DNA from 4 places in the Verrucosispora sp. WMMD1129 genome. Region 1 is predicted to be linked to each of the others. Evidence: riboswitches for the same ligand, from Rfam matches in the RefSeq annotation. Region 1 holds a riboswitch; each other region holds the start of a gene.

Evidence for each region. Region 1 has a riboswitch for cyclic di-AMP ahead of O7624_RS06470 (C39 family peptidase). Riboswitches for the same ligand answer to the same signal wherever they lie in the genome.
Region 2: another riboswitch for cyclic di-AMP. It lies ahead of O7624_RS23300 (hypothetical protein); the one in region 1 lies ahead of O7624_RS06470 (C39 family peptidase).
Region 3: another riboswitch for cyclic di-AMP. It lies ahead of O7624_RS13080 (hypothetical protein); the one in region 1 lies ahead of O7624_RS06470 (C39 family peptidase).
Region 4: another riboswitch for cyclic di-AMP. It lies ahead of O7624_RS15315 (NlpC/P60 family protein); the one in region 1 lies ahead of O7624_RS06470 (C39 family peptidase).

Annotation. Positions count from the first base shown of each region.
Region 1 covers NZ_CP120741.1:1,424,619-1,429,213, forward strand. The annotation lists gene O7624_RS06460 (helix-turn-helix transcriptional regulator) at 219-1,031, shown strand; gene O7624_RS06465 (DUF397 domain-containing protein) at 1,022-1,222, shown strand; gene O7624_RS06470 (C39 family peptidase) at 1,323-2,186, opposite strand; cyclic di-AMP (ydaO/yuaA leader) riboswitch at 2,423-2,564, opposite strand; gene O7624_RS06475 (hypothetical protein) at 2,842-3,600, opposite strand; gene O7624_RS06480 (hypothetical protein) at 3,825-4,229, opposite strand; gene O7624_RS06485 (acyltransferase) at 4,340-4,595, opposite strand, start outside.
Region 2 covers NZ_CP120741.1:4,986,286-4,990,880, reverse strand. The annotation lists gene O7624_RS23310 (AAA family ATPase) at 1-589, shown strand, start outside; gene O7624_RS23305 (cation diffusion facilitator family transporter) at 681-1,598, shown strand; cyclic di-AMP (ydaO/yuaA leader) riboswitch at 1,751-1,882, shown strand; gene O7624_RS23300 (hypothetical protein) at 1,887-2,990, shown strand; gene O7624_RS23295 (PfkB family carbohydrate kinase) at 3,206-4,186, shown strand; gene O7624_RS23290 (5'/3'-nucleotidase SurE) at 4,183-4,595, shown strand, end outside.
Region 3 covers NZ_CP120741.1:2,855,276-2,859,870, forward strand. The annotation lists gene O7624_RS13070 (metal-sensitive transcriptional regulator) at 36-332, shown strand; gene O7624_RS13075 (YibE/F family protein) at 608-1,954, shown strand; cyclic di-AMP (ydaO/yuaA leader) riboswitch at 2,121-2,252, shown strand; gene O7624_RS13080 (hypothetical protein) at 2,256-3,272, shown strand; gene O7624_RS13085 (carbonic anhydrase) at 3,409-4,107, opposite strand; gene O7624_RS13090 (helix-turn-helix domain-containing protein) at 4,307-4,595, shown strand, end outside.
Region 4 covers NZ_CP120741.1:3,288,783-3,293,377, reverse strand. The annotation lists gene O7624_RS15325 ((Fe-S)-binding protein) at 1-447, shown strand, start outside; gene O7624_RS15320 (C40 family peptidase) at 698-1,708, shown strand; cyclic di-AMP (ydaO/yuaA leader) riboswitch at 1,902-2,035, shown strand; gene O7624_RS15315 (NlpC/P60 family protein) at 2,048-3,082, shown strand; gene dcd (dCTP deaminase) at 3,170-3,748, opposite strand; gene O7624_RS15305 (pyridoxamine 5'-phosphate oxidase family protein) at 3,826-4,362, shown strand; gene O7624_RS15300 (zinc metalloprotease) at 4,431-4,595, opposite strand, start outside.

The DNA.
Region 1 (4,595 bases):
GATCGGAGGGTCCGCCCGGACGCGGGGGAAGGCGCACGGGCGGCCCCGGGACAGAACCGCCCCGTCCCCTGTGGATGGGAGCGGCCCCGTTGCGTGACAGTCTGGTGAGGACGGCACTACGGTCGGAAGGCATCGACGCTGGCCACGGTGGGGTCCGGGTGCCCCGATCCAGCGCTGGGCGGCCTCTTGGCGATCTTGACAGACCCGGTGGAGGGGACATGGAACGCGAGCAGCCTTCCGACCTGCATGAGTTGATCCGTACGCAGCTTCGCCGGCTACGTACTGCCGCAGGGATGAACCAGGAGGAATTCGGTAGGCGGACGAACTATTCGGCGTCCCTGGTGTCCGCTGTGGAGGTGGGTACCCGCCCGCTCGATCGGCCGTACGCCAAGCGGGCGGACGAGGTCCTGGAGACGGGGGGCATGTTCGAGGAGTTGCTGCGGACCGCCGAGGTGCTGCGCCAACCCGCGTGGTTCCTGCCCTACCTGGAGGCGGAGCGGAACGCCCGGCAGCTCCGCTGTTACCAGCCGACGCTGGTGCCGGGCCTGCTCCAGACCGAGCGCTACGCCCGCGCGGTGATCCGGACCGACGCCGCGCTGACCGAGGCCGGGGTGGAGCGGCGGCTGGCCAACCGGATGGCCCGGCAGACGGTGCTGGAACAGGACGACCCGCCCCAGCTCATCGCGGTGATCGACGAGGTGGTGCTGCGGCGGGTCGACGAGGAGCTGAAGGACGTGCTGGTCGAGCAGGTGCACCACCTCATGGCGCTGGCCACCCGGCCCAACATCAGCGTGCACCTGGTGCCCACCGGCGTCGCCATGCACGATGGACTGACCGGCCCCTTCATCCTGGCGAGGGGCGCGGACGGCGGCTGGGTGGGTAATCTGGACACCCAACTCGGCGGCGTCCTGGTCGACAAGGACGACGACCTGAGTGTCCTGCTGTCGAAGTGGGAGACGGTGCGCAACGAGGCACTGTCCGGCCGCCAGTCGATCGAGCGCATGAAGGATGTTGTGAAGCCATGGATCTGAACGGCGCGACCTGGCGCAAGTCGACCCGCAGCGGGTCCAGCGGCAACGACTGCGTGGAGGTCGCCGACAACCTGCCCGGCATCGTGCTGGTCCGCGACACAAAGAACCGCGACGCCGCCACACTGGCCTTCACACCGGCCGCCTGGGCGAGCTTCGTCGGCCTGGCGAAGCAGCACCGCACGCACGCCTGACGAACCCCGAGCTACGTCGACCCGACAACCAGCATGACGTACCCGAAACGGAAGCCCTCGGCCAACGGGCCGAGGGCTTCCGGGTGCAGCGGGACGATGATCAGGCCGAGTAGCCGCGGGTGGCGGCCCAGTTGGCCAGATCGATGGTGCTGAGCCAGTACGACGGGTACGAGGCGTCCGCCGAGTCGGCGATCCTCACCAGCCGCCCGGAGTCCTTGTAGCCGACCACGGCGATGTAGTGGCCGCCGGGGAACGAGTGCCAGCGGCCGTCGGTGTCGGTGACGGAACCGGCGACGTTCACCACGACGCCTCGCCCGTCGGTGATGGCGGCGACGACGTCCGCCTGGAGTTGGTCCATCTGGGCCGGGGTGGCCGCACCGCCACGGATCATCGTGGTCTCGTACGGGTCGCCCTTGACGACGGCGTTGAGGACGCGGGTGGTGTCCTCGGCCGAGTTGGTGCCGGCGAACGTGGTGCCGAGCTGGCTGGCCAGGGCGTCCTGACTGCGCGCGACACCGGCGGCGCTCAGCGCGTTACGCACTGCGGCGGGACCGCAGTAGTAGCCGTTGATCTGGGCCTGGTGGTCGTACTCCAGAACCTCTGAGGCCGGCGGCTTCGGTGCCGCCTTCTTGCTGGCCAGGTCCGGGTCCGCGGTGGCCTTCGGTGACGGCGAGGCGGCGGCGCTGGCCGGCGCGGCACTGGCCGGCGCGGCGCTGCTGGGTGCCGCGCTGCTCGGCGCGGCGGTCGTCGGCGCGACCTCCGCCTGACTCGGCGCGACCACCGTGTCACTGCGCAGTTCGGCGGCGGCGGTCGTGGCCTGCGTGGGTGCCGGGGTGTTCCCGGTGCCGGCGAGGGCGGCTCCGGTGCCGGTGGCCAGGACGAGGGCCACGGCGGATCCGGCAACGAGCTGATAGGTGCGTTCGCTGACCAGCCGGCGGAGCCGGCGGGAAAGGGTGTGCTTCACGGTTCCTCCACGGGCTGAGGGGAGAACGGCACACCGGCTCCGGCGGTCGGGTCGGCATCAGCGCGCCGACGACCGCCCGGGTGAGCGGGACGAGGCCGTTCGAGGGGTACGCCCGGAGACCCGGGCGGTGGCGATGACCGGGGTCAGCTCGCGGCGGTCGGGCCAGCGAGCACGGGCACCGCGGTGCCGTGGAGGCGGGGGAACAGGGGGATCACATCGGACTGCACGAGGGTTGGTACTCCTTCCGTCACCGCCGACCGGGTTAGCTGACGGATTCGGGCGGGAAGACGCCCTACCGCGGGCCGAGACTCGCGGATTCACCCCAGTGGTGCAGTGGGTCCCCGGTTCGTGAGGTTCACGATTGAGCGGGTCGGTACGGCGTCGCTTCCTGCGATCGGTTACCGCACCGGACGCGCTGACACTACTGGCCGGTCACCTCGAAGCCAACCCACCCTGACCTGCTTAAACATGATCCGTGGCGGCAATTTTCGGGTATCGGAGAACTGGCGTCGCTCAATGGGACCGACGGCATTCCGGGCACCTTCAGGGAACAACCGGACGGCTGGTGGAAATCTCGACGGAGATTGCTGCGGTAATCGCCTCGCCTACGAACAGTGACCGAATTTCCGGCCCATGTGACCCAGCTCACGGAATTTCAGCCAAGCCGAGCCGGACGCCAGCGCGGGACAAGGTCGCGCCGGCCGGCGGTGACCCGACCGGAGACGGGCAGCCGGTTCGGTCGGAGTCGCTCAGCGGCCGCGTATGCCTCGGCGGAGAGGGCGCGGGCCGCCTCGGTGGCCAGTTCCGCCGCCCGCCACAGGTCCTGCTCCCGCTCGGCGGCCGATCGATAGGCGGCCAGGCGGTTGTCACGCACCACCCGGGCGAGGACCACCTCCTGCTCGGCCGGATGCCGCCGGGGATCCCAGCCGGACCGGCCCGCCAGCACATCGCTGAGTTGACGGGCGGTCAGGTCGCCACGCCAGTGGGCGGCCATCGCGGCCCGGCGCAGCCAGCGCTCGCGGGCCGCGTACTCGGCCGGGGTCCGGGGGGTGCGCGGGGTCGGCAGTCCGACGACGCCGGCCAGCCGGCGGGCGGCGGCCTCCGCCTGGTCGTACGCGGCCCAGGCGCGGTCCAGTTCCGTCTGGGCCACCCGCCATGCCGTGCGGCGTCGCTCGGCGTTCTGCCCGGCACCGGCTGCCGCGACCGCCACCTCGCCCGCGTATCGGCGCAGGTCGGCCTCTTCGGTCGCGGCGCGGAGCGCGTCCTCGTCGACGGGTTTCTCCACTGGCCCGGTCGGCTCCGGGCGGGCGACAAGCACGGTGAGTACGCCCAACGCCAGGACGAGCAGGACCGACCAGATGGCGGCGGCGCGTGGCACCTCGATCAGGAACTGGTAGAGAACTGTCTTCTCCATGTCGGCACCTCGGGAAATCGGTACGGCGACGGTGGCCGTGCCGGCGGCGGTTCGCGGATGGCGTTGCGGCGCGGTCGCGGCTCGTGCCGGTGCCCCTCGTGCTGGGGAGCACCGACGGCGCGGCTGGCGGCAACGGGTTGGCAGGGGCTCGGCGCGGGTGCGGCCCCGAGCGGTGCGGACGCGACGGAAGGTCGCCGGGGATCAGGCGGGCGGTGTCGCCGGGATCAGGCGTGCGGTGGGGCGCGGGCGGCCCGGACGCCCTCGACCAGGGCCGTAGGCCCCCGCGTGACGCCCGCAGCGACGCTGCCGAGCACCGTCAGCCCGGGCCGACCACAGGCCGGCGGCTGCGTCGCGGACACCCCGGTCGGGTCGGCGGCGGCCAGATCGAGAGTGGCGGACGGGTCGAGGGGTGCGGCCAAGTCCAAGGGCACGGCCAGGCCCGCGGACGCCGGTGCCACGGCGGGGTCGGCCAGCGGTGCCGGGGCGGCGGGCCGATCAGTGGGAGCCGGGTGGCCGGGCAGGGCCCAGGCGCCGAGGGTGAAGGCGGCGGCGACCGCGAGCCCGGTCAGCAGCCGCGCGGCCCAGCGCGCCAACCACCACAAGGGACGGGTGGGCGCGGCAGGAAGCACCCCGTCACGCTACCGCCACGACCGCCCGGGACGCACCAGCCACCGGGCGTGTCGAACCGCCCGGCGCGTCGCCGGGAACGTCGATACGCGCAGGTCAGGCTACCGTCAGCTCACTGTCCGTGATGGACGGTCGAGCCATGCTCGACGTCTCCGGCCGGGCCCGCACCGCCCCGGGACGCCCGCTGTCGGGGCAGCCCGACCGCCGACGGTCGGGACGGGGCCAGGCGACGCATCATCGGCTGTTCCACGTACCGGTGCAGCAGAGCGGCCAGCCCCAGGGTGAGCAGCAGGAATCCGATCACCGCGAGCGGGCCCCACCAGCCGGGCAGGCCGGTGCCCCAGTCGCCGGTCGACCGCAGGATCGTC
Region 2 (4,595 bases), 3.1 Mb from region 1:
GATGCAGTGGCGGATGGTGGGCCGGCGCGGGCGGCTGGCGTCCTGGACGGTGGTGGGTGATCCGGCGCAGACCGCGTGGACGGGAGATCCGCAGGAGTTGGCCCGGGCCCGCGACCAGGCGCTGGGGCGCCGCCGCCGGCACCGGTTCACGCTCACCACGAACTACCGCAACTCGGCGGAGATCTTCGCGGTGGCGGCGGCCGAGATCCGGCGGGCGTACCCGGATCTCGCGTTGCCCACCGCGGTCCGTTCCACCGGGATCGATCCACTCCAGCTCGAGGTGCCGGCGCCCGAGCTGGAGACCACAGTCGTGACGGCCGCCAGCGCCCTGCTCGGCGAGGTCGAGGGGACCGTCGGCGTGATCACTCCGGTGCCCCGACGGGACCAGGTCGCGGCCTGGCTGGGGGCGCTGGGCGGGCAGCGGTTGCAGGTGGTGACCAGCCTGGAGGCCAAGGGCATGGAGTACGACGGTGTGGTGCTGGTCGCCCCGGCGGAGATCCGGGCGGAGCCGGGCTCCGGTGTCCGTACCCTCTACGTCGCCCTGTCCCGGGCCACCCAGCGGTTGACCACCGTCGACCCGGCCGGGTGAACCCGAGCACCGCGACCCGCCCGACGATTGCACACATAGCGATGTTGGCATAGCTCCGTCCCCGGTCCGGCGGACGACGCAAGGTGTCTGGGTGGGCGCCGGCCATGACCACCACCACGCTGCGGTGTCGAACGCCGCCCACCGCCACTCCGGCCGGCTGTGGGCAGCGTTCGCCCTGCTCAGCGCGCTGATGGTGATCGAGGCAGGCACCGCTCTGCGGACCGGTTCGCTGGCCCTGCTCTCCGACGCCGGGCACATGTTCACCGACGTGTTGGGCATCGGGATGGCCCTCGCGGCCGTGGCTGCCACCCGTCGGGCCGACACGGACCCGCAACGCACCTTCGGGCTCTACCGACTGGAGGTGCTCGCGGCCCTGGCCAACGCCGTACTGCTCTCCGGCGTCGCGGTGTACGTGCTGGTCGAGGCGGTACGCCGAATCGGCGATCCGCCCGAGGTGCTCGCCGGCCCGGTCCTGGTGGTGGCCGCACTCGGCCTGCTCGCCAACGTCGCCGCGTTCGCCCTCCTGCGTCCGGGGGCGCGGGAGAGCATCAACCTGCGCGGGGCGTATCTGGAGGTGCTGGCGGACCTGCTCGGTTCGCTTGGCGTGATCGCGGCCGCCCTGCTGATCACCGTGACCGACTGGTGGTGGGCCGACCCTCTGGTGGCCACCGCGATCGCCACGTTCATCCTGCCCCGGACGTGGCGCCTGGGCCGGGCCGCGGTACGCATCCTGGTCCAGGCCGCTCCGGAACACCTTCAGGTCACCGCGGTGTATGACCGGCTGGCCGCGGTGCCGGGCGTGGCCGGCGTCCACGACCTGCACGTCTGGACGTTGACCTCCGGCATGGAGGTCGCCTCGGCGCACCTCACCGTCAGACCGGGCGCCGACGTCGGCGCCGTGCTGGCGGCGGCCCGCTCGGCGCTGCACGAGGACTTCCAGATCGAGCACGCGACCCTCCAGATCGAGCCGCGGTCGGATCCCGGGCACTGCGGGGCGGCGCAGTGGTGACCGGAAGAATCAGAGAAAAGGGGTTATTGTCCGCTTTTGGTCTGTTCTACTAGTCAACAACTGAACACCAGCAGTAACAGCAGCTGCACCGGTCACATGGGCACCGGTAGGCTCGGACCCGGCCTCCGCCAGGCGGCACCCACAGGTGCCGGCGGCGGCCGCCGCCTAATCGCCCGCCAGGGCGAACCGGGGAACCAGGTTCCTGGGGTGTATCCGCGTCAGCGGTAGGGATCTTCCGTCCCGAACCCGTCAGCTAACCCGGTCGGCGGCTGACGGAAGGAAACGTGCATGCCAGCAGTGGCAACGGTAAGACCGGCCGCCCGTACGGCGGCCCTGATCGCCGCCGCGCTCGCCCTCACTCTCGGCGTCGCGCTGGCCCCCTCCACCCCCGCCGCCGCGGCATCGCCGCCATTGCGGGCGGCTGCCCCGGGCGACGTGGACGACGAGGGTGGCACCCCGGCGCTGCGGGCCCAACTGGAGGCCGCCAGCAAGGGCTACCTCGACGCCAAGACCGCACTCGACCGCTCGGTCAAGCGCCAGAAGAAGCTTGCCGAGCAGCTCAAGACGACCGAGAGTCAGGTCGCCGAGCGGGGCACCAAGGTCGCCGAGATCGCCGCACAGGCGTACCGCACCGGGCGGCTGGGCGCCGCGTCGGCTCTGCTCAACAGCGGTTCACCGGCCGGCTTCATGGACCGGGCGGCAGCGCTGGACGCGGTGGCTGCCAACGAGGATCGCGCGCTGCGTGAGCTCCAGGTGGCCCGGGACGAGGTCAGCGCCACCAAGCAGGCCCTGGACGTGGAGATCCAGGAGCAGCGCAAGCAGGTGGCCGTGATGGCCAAGCGCAAGGACCAGGCCGAGCGGGCGTTGACCGTGGCCATCGAGCGGGACGAGGCGGCCGAACGGGCCAGGGCCGCCGAGCGGGCCGCCCGGTCACCGTCGCGGAGCAGCGGGTCGAGTCCCACCGCCAAGCCCGCTCCCCGCAACTCCGACGGGTCGTGGCCCTCGGAGTCGTGCAGCGTCAACGACCCCACCCCGGCCAACGGCTGCATCACCCCACGCACCCTGCATGCGCTGAAGCAGGCCAAGTCGGCTGGCTTCACCCGGTACGTCTCCTGCTACCGCTCCGGCGGCTCGGGCGAGCACCCGAAGGGTCGGGCCTGCGACTTCGCCGCCCAGAAGAACGGCTTCGGCGGGGACGCGACCGGAGGCGACCGGACCTACGGCAACAACCTGGCGGCGTACTTCGTCAAGAACGCCGACCGGCTCGCGGTGCTCTACGTGATCTGGTACAGGCAGATCTGGCTGCCCAGCAGCGGCTGGAAGTCGTACAGCGGCGCCCGGGGTGACCCGTCCAGCGACCACACCAACCACGTCCACCTGTCGGTGTACTGACTTCCTCTTCGCGCCGGGTGAACCGCTCTTCACGAGCGGTTCACCCGGCGCTGCGTTTCACCGTTGGCCGGCGGGGCACCGTCCCTTCGGCGCGCATCGACGCGCCTCCTTGGTTACCGTCGTACCAGGAAGCGTTATTTGTCCGCTAACGGGAGGAACGCCATGAACGAGCGAATCGCCAGACCCGGCGGCGGTACGGACAACGGGGAGCGGTCATGACCGGCCGCGTCATGATCTTCGCACCGACACCGCTGCTGACCGTGACCATCGACCAGCCGAGCGACGCACCGGAGTTGCACCTGCACCCGGGCGGGCAGGGGGTGTGGCAGGCCAGGATGGTGCTGTCCCTCGGCGTCGACGTGGTGCTCTGCGCGGCGCTCGGCGGCGAGGTCGGGCAGGTACTGCAACCGTTGCTGGTAAGCGAGGGAGTCGACCTCAAGGTGGTGGCCCGCGACTCCGGCGGCACCGGCGGGTATGTGCACGACCGCCGTGAGGGGACCCGCCAGGAGATCGTCGACGTCATCGGCCAGCCGTTGAGCCGGCACGAGTTGGACGAGCTCTACAACCTCGCACTCGGCGAGGGCCTGCGCGCGCCGGTGAGCGTGTTGAGCGGGCCCAACCATCCGTCCCTGGTCCCCGCCGACCTCTACCGGCGCTTCGCGGCCGATCTCGGTGCCAACGGTGGCCGGGTGGTGGTGGATCTCTGCGGCGAGCACCTCGCCGCCGTCCTGGAAAGCGGTGTCTTCTTTCTCAAGGTCAGCCACGAGGAGCTGATCGCCGACGGGCGGGCCGACGGCGACGACGAGGAGGCGCTCACCCGCGCGATGTACGACCTGCACGCCTCCGGCGCCGAGAACGCGGTGGTCAGCCGGGCCGACAAGCCCGCGTTGGCGCTTGTCGACGGCGAGGTGTTCGAGGTGCGGATGCCGCGGCTGGAGGCCGCCGACCCGCGCGGGGCGGGCGACTCGATGACCGCCGGGGTGGCCGCCGTGGTGGCCCGGGGCGGCGACGTCCGCACGGCGATCCGTACCGGCGCGGCGGCCGGCGCGCTCAACGTCACCCGACACGGCCTCGGCACCGGCCGCCTCGACTCGATCAACGGCCTCGTCGACCGGGTCCGGTTGGAACCGGCGGGCAGCCGTCCCCAGGAGCGGACCACCCCCGACGAACTGGCACAACGGGCGGGTGGCCGATGACGCTGCGGGTGTTGATCACCAACGACGACGGGATCGCCGCGCCGGGCATCCAGGCGCTGGCTCGGGCGGCCGTCGACCGGGGCCTGGACGTGGTGGTGGCTGCCCCACTGGAGGAGGCGAGCGGCACCAGCGCCGCGATGAGCGCCATGGAGCAGGACGGGCACGTGGTGGTCCACGACCATCCGTTACCGGAACTCGACGGCGTGCCGGCGTTCGGCGTCGGTGGCTCGCCCGGGTTCATCGCGCTCATCGCCGTACACGGTGCCTTCGGACCGCCGCCGTCGGTGCTGCTGTCGGGCATCAACCGCGGCGCCAACGCCGGCCGCGCGGTGCTGCACTCCGGCACCGTCGGGGCCGCCTTCACCGCTGCGGCCAACGGCTGCCGGGCGATGGCGGTGTCGCTGGACGT
Region 3 (4,595 bases), 1.4 Mb from region 1:
ACCATACCCCCTGGGGGTAGGTTATTCTTGCCGGCATGAGCACACCCGCGCCGATCCGCGGCTACACCGCCAGCAAGGACCAGCTCCTCGCCCGCCTGCGCCGGGTGGAGGGTCAGGTGCGCGGCATCGAGAAGATGGTCGACGAGGACCGCTACTGCATCGACGTGCTCACCCAGATCTCCGCCATCCAGGCCGCCCTGGACAAGGTCGCCCTCGGCCTGCTCGACGGGCACGCCCGGCACTGCATGCACGAAGGCGCCGCCGAGGGGCGCGCCGACGAGATGGCGACCGAGATGATGGCCGCCGTGGGCCGGCTCATGAAGCGCGGCTGACCCGACCCGCCGACGCACCCTCGCGACAGGCGTCGACAGGTCCGGCTGGTTACCATTCGCACACGATGGCCAGCCGAAATCCGTGCCTCGCGGCCCGAGGTCGCCGTCAGGCGTACGCCCGCACGGCCGTCGCGAGCGGGTCCGCAGCTCACGGTACGCAGCCACCCCGCCACGCTCAGGCCATTCGGGCTGCCCTTCCACACCGCCGTCCGGCGGCACTGAACCGTCTCGCCCATCGACACGTACTCAGCCCTGAAATCGTTGGGAGACACTGAATGGGCGCCGACCACACCCGTTCCGCTCCGCCCACCCCGCCGGGGGTGCGGCGGATCCTCGTCGTGACGGTGGTCCCCCTTTTCATCGCCACCCTGGTCGCCGCCATCGTGCTCTGGCCCCGGGACGCCCCGCGCCCCGAGGCCGCCGACGACACCCCCCGCTACCACGGCACGGTCACCCGGGTGGTCAGTGAGCCATGCCCGCCCAACCCGGTGGTACCCGAGGGGACTCCGACGGCTGCGGACGGCCCCTGCGGCACGGTCACCGTCCGGGTGCAGACCGGACCGGACGCCGGGCAGGAGGTGCAGACACCCATCCCGACCGGGCCGGGCGCCCCTCGCGTCGAGGTCGACGACGACATCATCCTGGTCTCGCTGATCGACCCGGAGGATCCGACGGTCAGCACCTACAACATCGCCGAGCACCAACGCGGCAAGCCGCTGGTGTGGCTGGCCGTACTCTTCGCCGCCGCCATCGTCGCCTTCGGGCGGCTGCGCGGACTGGCCGCGCTGGGTGGCCTGGCCGCCAGCTTCGCCATCCTGCTGACCTTCGTACTGCCCGGCATCAGCGCCGGCCAGCCACCGCTCGCGGTCGCCATCGTCGGCGCCTCGCTGATCATGTTCGTGGTGCTGTACCTGACCCACGGCATATCCGCCCAGACCTCGGTGGCCGTGCTCGGCACGCTCGCCAGTCTGGTGCTCACCGGACTGCTCGGGCTGGCCGCGACCGGGGCCACCCACCTGACCGGTTTCGGCAGCGAGGACGCCACCACCCTGTCCATGTTCCGGGCCGACGTCGACCTGCACGGTCTGCTGCTCGCCGGCATCATCATCGGCTCGTTGGGCGTACTCGACGACGTCACGGTCACCCAGGCCGCCGCGGTCAACGAGTTGCGCCACGCCAACCCGGACCTCTCCCGCCGGGAGTTGTACCGCTCGGCCACCCGGGTCGGGCGGGCACACATCGCCTCGGTGGTCAACACGATCGTGCTGGCGTACGCCGGCGCCTCGCTGCCCCTCCTGCTTCTGCTGACCGCGGATTCCCGCGCACTGGGGCAGATCCTGACCAGCGAGTTCCTCACCACGGAGATCGTTCGTAGCGTGGTCGCCACGCTCGGGCTGATCGCCGCGGTACCGCTTACCACCGCGCTGGCTGCGGTGGTCAGCACCGCCGGGCGCGGCGACGCCGACGTCCGCGGCGGTGAGCCCACCCCCGTGATTCCCCGGCCGGCAACGGACCGGGCCGAGGCGCTCCACGCCCTCAGCACCCCACCCACCCGAAACACGTCCCCCGCCACCCCTCCAAGGTGGCCCGACCCGGACAGGAGCACGGACACCACATGGTGACACTCCTCAACGTGACCGCCCCTGTATACGCGGCTCGTAATCGTGTCGCTGGTCACTCAAAGCGATTACGAAATGACGCATCTAGTCGGGTTCGGGGCGTAGAAGCACAGATGGACTGTCAGGTAACCTCACTGCCGGTCACCGCCGAAGGCGCGCAGCGGCGCCTGCGGTGCCGCCGCCCAATCGCCGCCAGGCGAGCCGGGGACCCAGGTACGTGGGGTGAATCCGCGAAAGCGGTAGGGGCCACTTCCGTCCCGAACCCGTCAGCTAACCCGGTCGGCGGTCGATGGAAGGGAAAACAGTGACGGCACCCCTACGCCGCTGGTTGACGCCCGTGGTGGCCGTGTTCGCCGCGTTCGCCGTTTTCGCTGGTCCGATGCCGGCGACGGCCGCACCGAACGACCCCAAACCAGCGGAGCACGACGACGACCCGCCGATGCTCAACGACTTGATCGAGGCGACCACCCGGGACTACTCCAAGGCCAAGGCCAAGCTGGAGAAGTCCAAGAAGCGGCAACTCCGACTGGCGGTTGAGGTCCGCGCCGCTCAGGCTGACCTGGACGCACTCTCGCCACAGGTCGCTCAGATCGCCACCCAGTCGTACCGCACGGGCCGGGTCGGCGCGATCGCCATGCTGTTGCAGAGCAGTGCACCGGACTCGTTCATCAACCGGGCCTCGGCGCTGGACGAGCTGAACCTGGTGAACGACAAGAAACTGGGCGAGGTCAACGCGATCAAGCTCCGCGCCGAGCAGGCCAAGCTCGCGCTCGACGCCGAGGTGCGCGAGCAGAAGAAGCTGACAAATGACATGGCGCGCAAGAAGAGCGAGGCGGAGAAGTCCCTCCGACTGGTCGGTGGTGTCGGCCTGACCGGCGGGTTGGTGGACGCCACCTCGCCGGTGGCCCGGATCGCGCCGAACCGGGCCTCGGACGGCGGCTGGAAGCCCGAGTCGTGCAGCCAGAACGACCCCACCACGTCGGGCTGCATCACGCCGCGGACGCTGCACATGTACAAGGAGGTCAAGCGAGCCGGATTCAACCGGTTCGTCGGCTGCTTCCGTCCGGGTGACAAGTTCGAGCACCCCAAGGGCCGGGCCTGTGACTGGTCATTGCAGAACAGCGGCTTCAGCCCGTGGCACAACAACGACACCCGGATCTACGGCAACAACCTGGCGGCCTTCCTGGTCCGCAACGCCGACCGACTGGGCGTCTACTACGTGATCTGGAACCGGCAGATCTGGTTCGCGGCCACCGAGCGCTGGAGTTCCTACAGTGGCCCGTCCAACCACACGGACCACGTACACGTGTCGCTGCTCTGATCGCTCACACGACGCACCGAGGGCCGTCCCGCCAACCGTGGTGGGACGGCCCTCGTCGTTCCGGAGGTCACCGTCGGACGCGGTCGCCGACTGCCGGTACCCGGACCGGCGTCATTCCTCGCGACAGGTCGCGGGATCAGGGCGCGGTCGCCATCGCACCGCCGAGTGCGGCGGGTTCCGCGGCGACCGCCCGCACCTCACCGGCGGCCAGTCGGTACGACATGCCGACCACCGCACATCGCCCGGCAGCCACCTCCGCGGCGAGAGTCGTGGAGGAGGCCAGCATCGTCTCGACGGTCCGCGCGATGTGGATGTCCACGATGCCGTCCAGGTCGTGCACTCCGGCGTCCTGCGCCCGGCGCAGGCTCGGCACCACGGCGTCGACCACGGCGCCCAGATGCCCGGGCGGCGTGGTGGCGGTGGCCAGTGCCTCGCGGGCCGCCTGGACAGCGCCGCACGAGTCGTGGCCGAGCACCACCACCAGGGGCGTACGCAGCACGGCCACCGCGTACTCCACGCTGCCCAGCACCTCCGGCCCGACGGTGTGCCCGGCGGTACGAACCACGAAGAGGTCGCCCAACCCGCGATCGAAGATGATCTCGGCGGCGAGCCGGGAGTCGGAGCAGCCGACGATCACCGCGAAGGGATGCTGTTCGGCCGCGACGGCGGCCCGCCGCCCAGCGTTCTGGTTGGGATGCCGCAGTGCGTCGGTGACGAACCGACGGTTCCCGGCGAGCAACTCGGCGAGGGCCCGCTGCGGGGCGCCGGGAAGATCCGCGCTGAGCAACTCGCGGTCCGGTCCGGGCTGGGGACCGAGCGTTCCGGGTCGACTCATCCGGCTGCACCTCATCTCTGGGAGGAATGCCTGGTCATCCCGGCCGGCGCTGGTCACGGGCTGCCATCACGGTCACACGCGCCATAACGCACGTCAAGCTATACGTGATATGCATTTCATACATCAGTCGACGCTTGCGCTCGGCCGAACCGAGGCCGGTAACGACGCGGGCCGGGGTACTCGAACGGCAGGTCATACGATGGCGGGCATGGCGAGCACTGACGGACGGGAAAGCGCACGGAACTGGACTTTCCTCACGAACCACGCGCACGTCCTGCTCGCCATCGCCCGTAACCCCACCGCCCGGCTACGCGACGTCGCGACGGAGGTCGGCGTCACCGAACGTGCCGCTCAGGCCATCGTCGCCGACCTGGAGGCGGGCGGCTACCTGCACCGCACCCGGGTGGGCCGGCGCAACGAGTACACCCTCAACCCGGCCGGGCGCTTCCGCCACCCGGCGGAGGCCGACCACCAAGTGGGTGACCTGC
Region 4 (4,595 bases), 1.9 Mb from region 1:
GCCCACCTGGTCGCCACCGGCAGGCTCACCCCGGTGCAGCCGGTCGACGGCGGTGTGACCTACCACGACCCGTGTTACCTGGGGCGGCACAACCGGGTCTTCACCCCGCCGCGCGAGGTGCTCGGCAGCGCCATCGAGGGTGAGCTGACCGAAATGCCGCGTAACAGCGAGCGCTCCTTCTGCTGTGGTGCTGGTGGCGCCCGCATGTGGATGGAGGAGCGCATCGGCAAGCGGATCAACGTGGACCGGGTCGAGGAGGCCATGTCCACCGGAGCGAGGACGGTCGCCGTCGGCTGTCCGTTCTGCTCGACAATGCTCAGCGACGGGGTCAACGGCAAGGGTGCCGGCGAGCAGGTCGAGGTGATCGACGTGGCCAGCGTCCTGCTCCGGTCGGTCAAGCCCGAGCGGGTCGGCGGCACCGGGGACAGCACGCCGGTGGCCGGCTGACCGCCTTCAACGCACCGGGCGGGCGGCACCTCAACCAGTGCCACCCGCCCGGTTTTTAATTGACGTACGTAACTGTAACGAATTGGTCGACACCCTTTGTATGCGTACCGTCGCGCAAAGGTGAATGAGCCGTTGGTCGCCTTGATTCCCCACCTACCGTTCCCTAATGTTGGGCACCGACCGCCATGGGTCGTCTGTCCCCGCCCCTTACCGCTCGCGGGACGCCCGGTGGTCGGCTGCAAAGGAGACGCTGCCGGTGGCAACCATGCCCCTCCATCGTCGTGCGCCAGGGCGATCTCGTCCGGGTGGCCTGCGTAGGGCCGCCCGTGGGCTGGTCGTCCTCGTCGCCGCCGCCGCGGTCGGTGCCGGCCTGCTCGCCGCCCCCGCGTACGCCGAACCCTCGGTCGACGAGATCGAGGCCCAGATCGACAAGCAGTGGGAGAAGCTGGAACCCACAATCGAGCAGTACAACAAGGTGCGCTCCCAGCTGCGGGTCAACAAGCAGAAGTCGAAGAGCCTGGAGAAGAAGATCCAGCCGCTGGCTCTGGAGACCGAGCTGGCGATGAACCGGGTCGCCGATCTCGCCTCCCGGTACTACATCACCGGCCCGTCCAAAGAGATCGGTGTTGTGCTGCTCAACTCCAAGCCGAACGAGCTCGGCGAGCAGATGGCCTTCCTTGACCGACTCGCGTCGCAGGAGCGCCGCGAGCTCGAAGGCGTCATGAAGATCCGCAAGAAGTACGACGACCAGAAGGCCAAGCTCGACGCCCTGATCGCCGACCAGGAGACGAAGGCGAAGCAGCTGGCGGCGAAGAAGAAGCAGATCGACGCCGAGATCAAGCGGCTCGAACGGTCGCTGCCGGTGACCACGGTGAAGACCACCAACTGCCCGACCATCAACGGTGTGGTCAGCGATGCCGCTCGCACCGCCATCCGTACGGCATGCGCCCAGGTCGGCAAGCCGTACGTGTGGGGCGCCACCGGCCCGAACTCGTTCGACTGCTCGGGTCTGACCCAGTACGCCTACCGGGCTGCCGGCATCTCGCTCACCCACTTCACCGGCGCACAGTGGAACGAGGGCAAGGCAATCTCGCGGTCCGACGCCCGTCCGGGTGACCTGGTCTTCTTCTTCAGCGACCTGCACCACGTGGGGCTCTACCTGGGCAACAACCAGATGGTGCATGCGGCCCGAGCCGGTAAGCCGGTAAACGTCTCGCCGATCACGACCATGCCGCTCGCCGGTTTCCGCCGACCCGGCTGAGCCGCCACCAGCGCCCGCTGAGCGGTCGCACAGGATCTCCCGAGGGGTCCCCGGTCAAGTCGACGGGGGCCCTCGCCATTGTCGGATGTCAGCACCCACAGTGACGGTGTGGTTGTGTTGCGTATCGACGCTGATCGTCCCTACGCTGGGCAATCGTCGACCGCTGGCAGGTCCGTCCATCCGGGGCGGTAACGGTCCGACACCGCCGAATCGCTCGTGAGCGAGCCGGGAACCAGGTACCCGGGGTGAATCCGTGCGGGTCACGGTAGGGCGCCCCTTCCCGCCCGAACCCGTCAGCTAACCCGGTAGGCGGTATGGGAAGAAGGAGTGCTGAGCCCGGTGGCAGACCATGCCCCGCGGCCGCCGTCACCGCGTCCGGAATTGCCCGGCCGGCCGACGGCAGCGCCGCGTTTCCGCTGGTACCGCTGCATCCCCGCCGCCCTGGCCGCGACCGCCGTGATGTTGACCGGCGGTGCGGCGGCGGCCTGGGCCGACCCCACGGTCGCCGACATCGAGCGCCGGATCGACGAGGACTGGAACCGGCTCGAACCCGTCATCGAACAGCACAACGCCACCCGGCAGGACCTGGCCGGCAAGCGGCGGGAGGCGGACGCGCTGGCCGCTCGGATCGCGCCGCTGCAACGCCAGGTGGACCAGGCGATGGACCGGGTCGGCAAGCTCGCTGCCGGCGCGTACAAGGGCGAGCAGGTGCGGGCCGTCAACGCGCTGCTCGGCAGCCGGTCGCCGGGCGAGGTGGTCGAGCAGCTCGGCCTGCTCGACCGGTATGCGCGCGTGCAGCAGCAGGACGTCCGGCACGCGAGTGAACTGCGCGACGAACTCGCCGCGGCCAAGGCCGGGCTGGACCACACCATCGATCAGCTCGCCCGCACCGAGGCCGATCTCGCAGACAAGCGGCGACGGATCGACGCCGAAATCGACCGGTTGCAGCGGCTCCGGCTACGGGCGTACGGCAAGGGTGGCGGTGGCCCGCTGCGGCCGGCGCCCTGTCCGGCCAGCTACCCCGGCGGACCGGCCGGTGAGGCGGTCACCTTCGCCTGCGCCCAGATCGGCAAGCCGTACTCCTGGGGCGCCGAAGGCCCGAACGCGTACGACTGCTCCGGGCTGACGCTGGCCGCATGGTCGCGGGCCGGTGTCGCACTGCCGCACAACGCGGCCAGGCAGCGCCGGGTCACCGCGTCGGTCAGTCGCGGCGCACTGCGCCCCGGCGACCTCGTCTTCTACTACCGGGACCTGCACCACGTCGGCATGTACGTCGGTGGTGGCTGGGTGGTGCACGCCTCCCGGGCGGGTCAGCCGGTCAAGATGAAGCGACTGGACAGCGGCCCGGTGCACAGCTTCGGCCGGCCGGGCTGAGGCTTCGGAGCGTACGACGTCGGGCCCTTACGGTTGCGGCGGTCGCGGCACGGGCAGTGAATCATCGCCCGCAGCGACCCTGCGGTGTCAGCGGGTGGGCCAGGTGCGCCAGCTCTGCCAGGCGCGACTCGGCGTCGGGCCGCGCTGGCCCTGGTAACGGGAACCGTAGACGGCCGAGCCGTACGGGTGCTCGGCCGGCGAGGAGAGCCGGAAGATACAGAGCTGCCCGATCTTCATGCCCGGCCAGAGGGTGATCGGCAGGTTGGCCACGTTGGACAGCTCCAGGGTGACGTGACCGGAGAAGCCGGGATCGATGAAGCCGGCGGTCGAGTGAGTGAGCAGGCCGAGTCTTCCCAGGCTGGACTTGCCCTCGAGGCGGCCGGCGAGCTGGTCGCCCAGCGAGATGACCTCAAGCGTCGAGGCGAGCACGAACTCGCCCGGGTGCAGCACGAACGCTTGGCCGTCGGGCACCTCGACGGCGGAGGTGAGGTCGTCCTGTCGGGTCGCCGGGTCGATGTGGGTGTAGAGGTGGTTGTTGAAGACCCGGAACAGTTTGTCCAGTCGTACGTCGATGCTGGAGGGCTGCACCAGCGTGGGCTCGAACGGTTCGAGCGCCAGGGTGCCCGCCTTGATCTCGGACACCAGGTCACGGTCGGAGAGCAGCATCGCCACACCATAGCTGCCGGTATGTGACACGCGTGTCGGACTACCCGCTTCGAACGTGTGTTCGATAGGATGTCGGCATGGCTTCCTGGACCGAATTCGCCGCTGACGAGCCTCGACTCGCCGACGGGATCCGCCTTCTCATGCAGCAGTACGGCCCCGGCTTCGGCTACCTGGCCACGGTTCGTGCCGACGGCGGGCCCCGGGTGCACCCGGTTTCTCCGGTGATCACCGACGACGGTCTCTACTGCTTCGTGATCGACTCACCGAAGCGGCGCGACCTGGAACGCGACGGTCGTTACGCGCTGCACTCGTTTCCGCCGGAGGAGAGCGACGACGAGGCGTACGTCGCCGGACGCGCCCGGCCAGTCACCGACGACGCCACGGTCGCCCGGTTGGCGCTCGCCGCGCGGGCCGCCCCGCACGCCGACTGGCGCCTCTTCGAGTTCACGGTCGACGTGGCAATGCTGGCCCGGCGCGAGCAGTCGGTGGGCGGGCCGAGCGAGTTGGCGTCCAGTCCGGCGGTCCAGGTCTGGCTGGACCCGGCCGGTGTCGCGCCTCAGGCCGTACGCCCGGTGCCGGCCCACTCCGGGAGGCATCACCGCCGCGCCGCCTGACCCACATGCGCAGGTGCCGGCCCCGTCCGACGGAGCCGGCACCTGTGGTACGCGGTGCTGCGCTGGTGCTATGCCGCGCGGTAGGAGTTCCAGGCGTTGATCATGCGGGTGGCCTGGCCGGGGGTGAACTGGTACATACAGCCGTCGTACGAGTAGTCCATGAAGTTGGTGATCGGGTCGAGGCCCTGGCTGGAGCAGGTGTCCCGGCCGGTCGGGCAGCCGCTTGCCGGCGA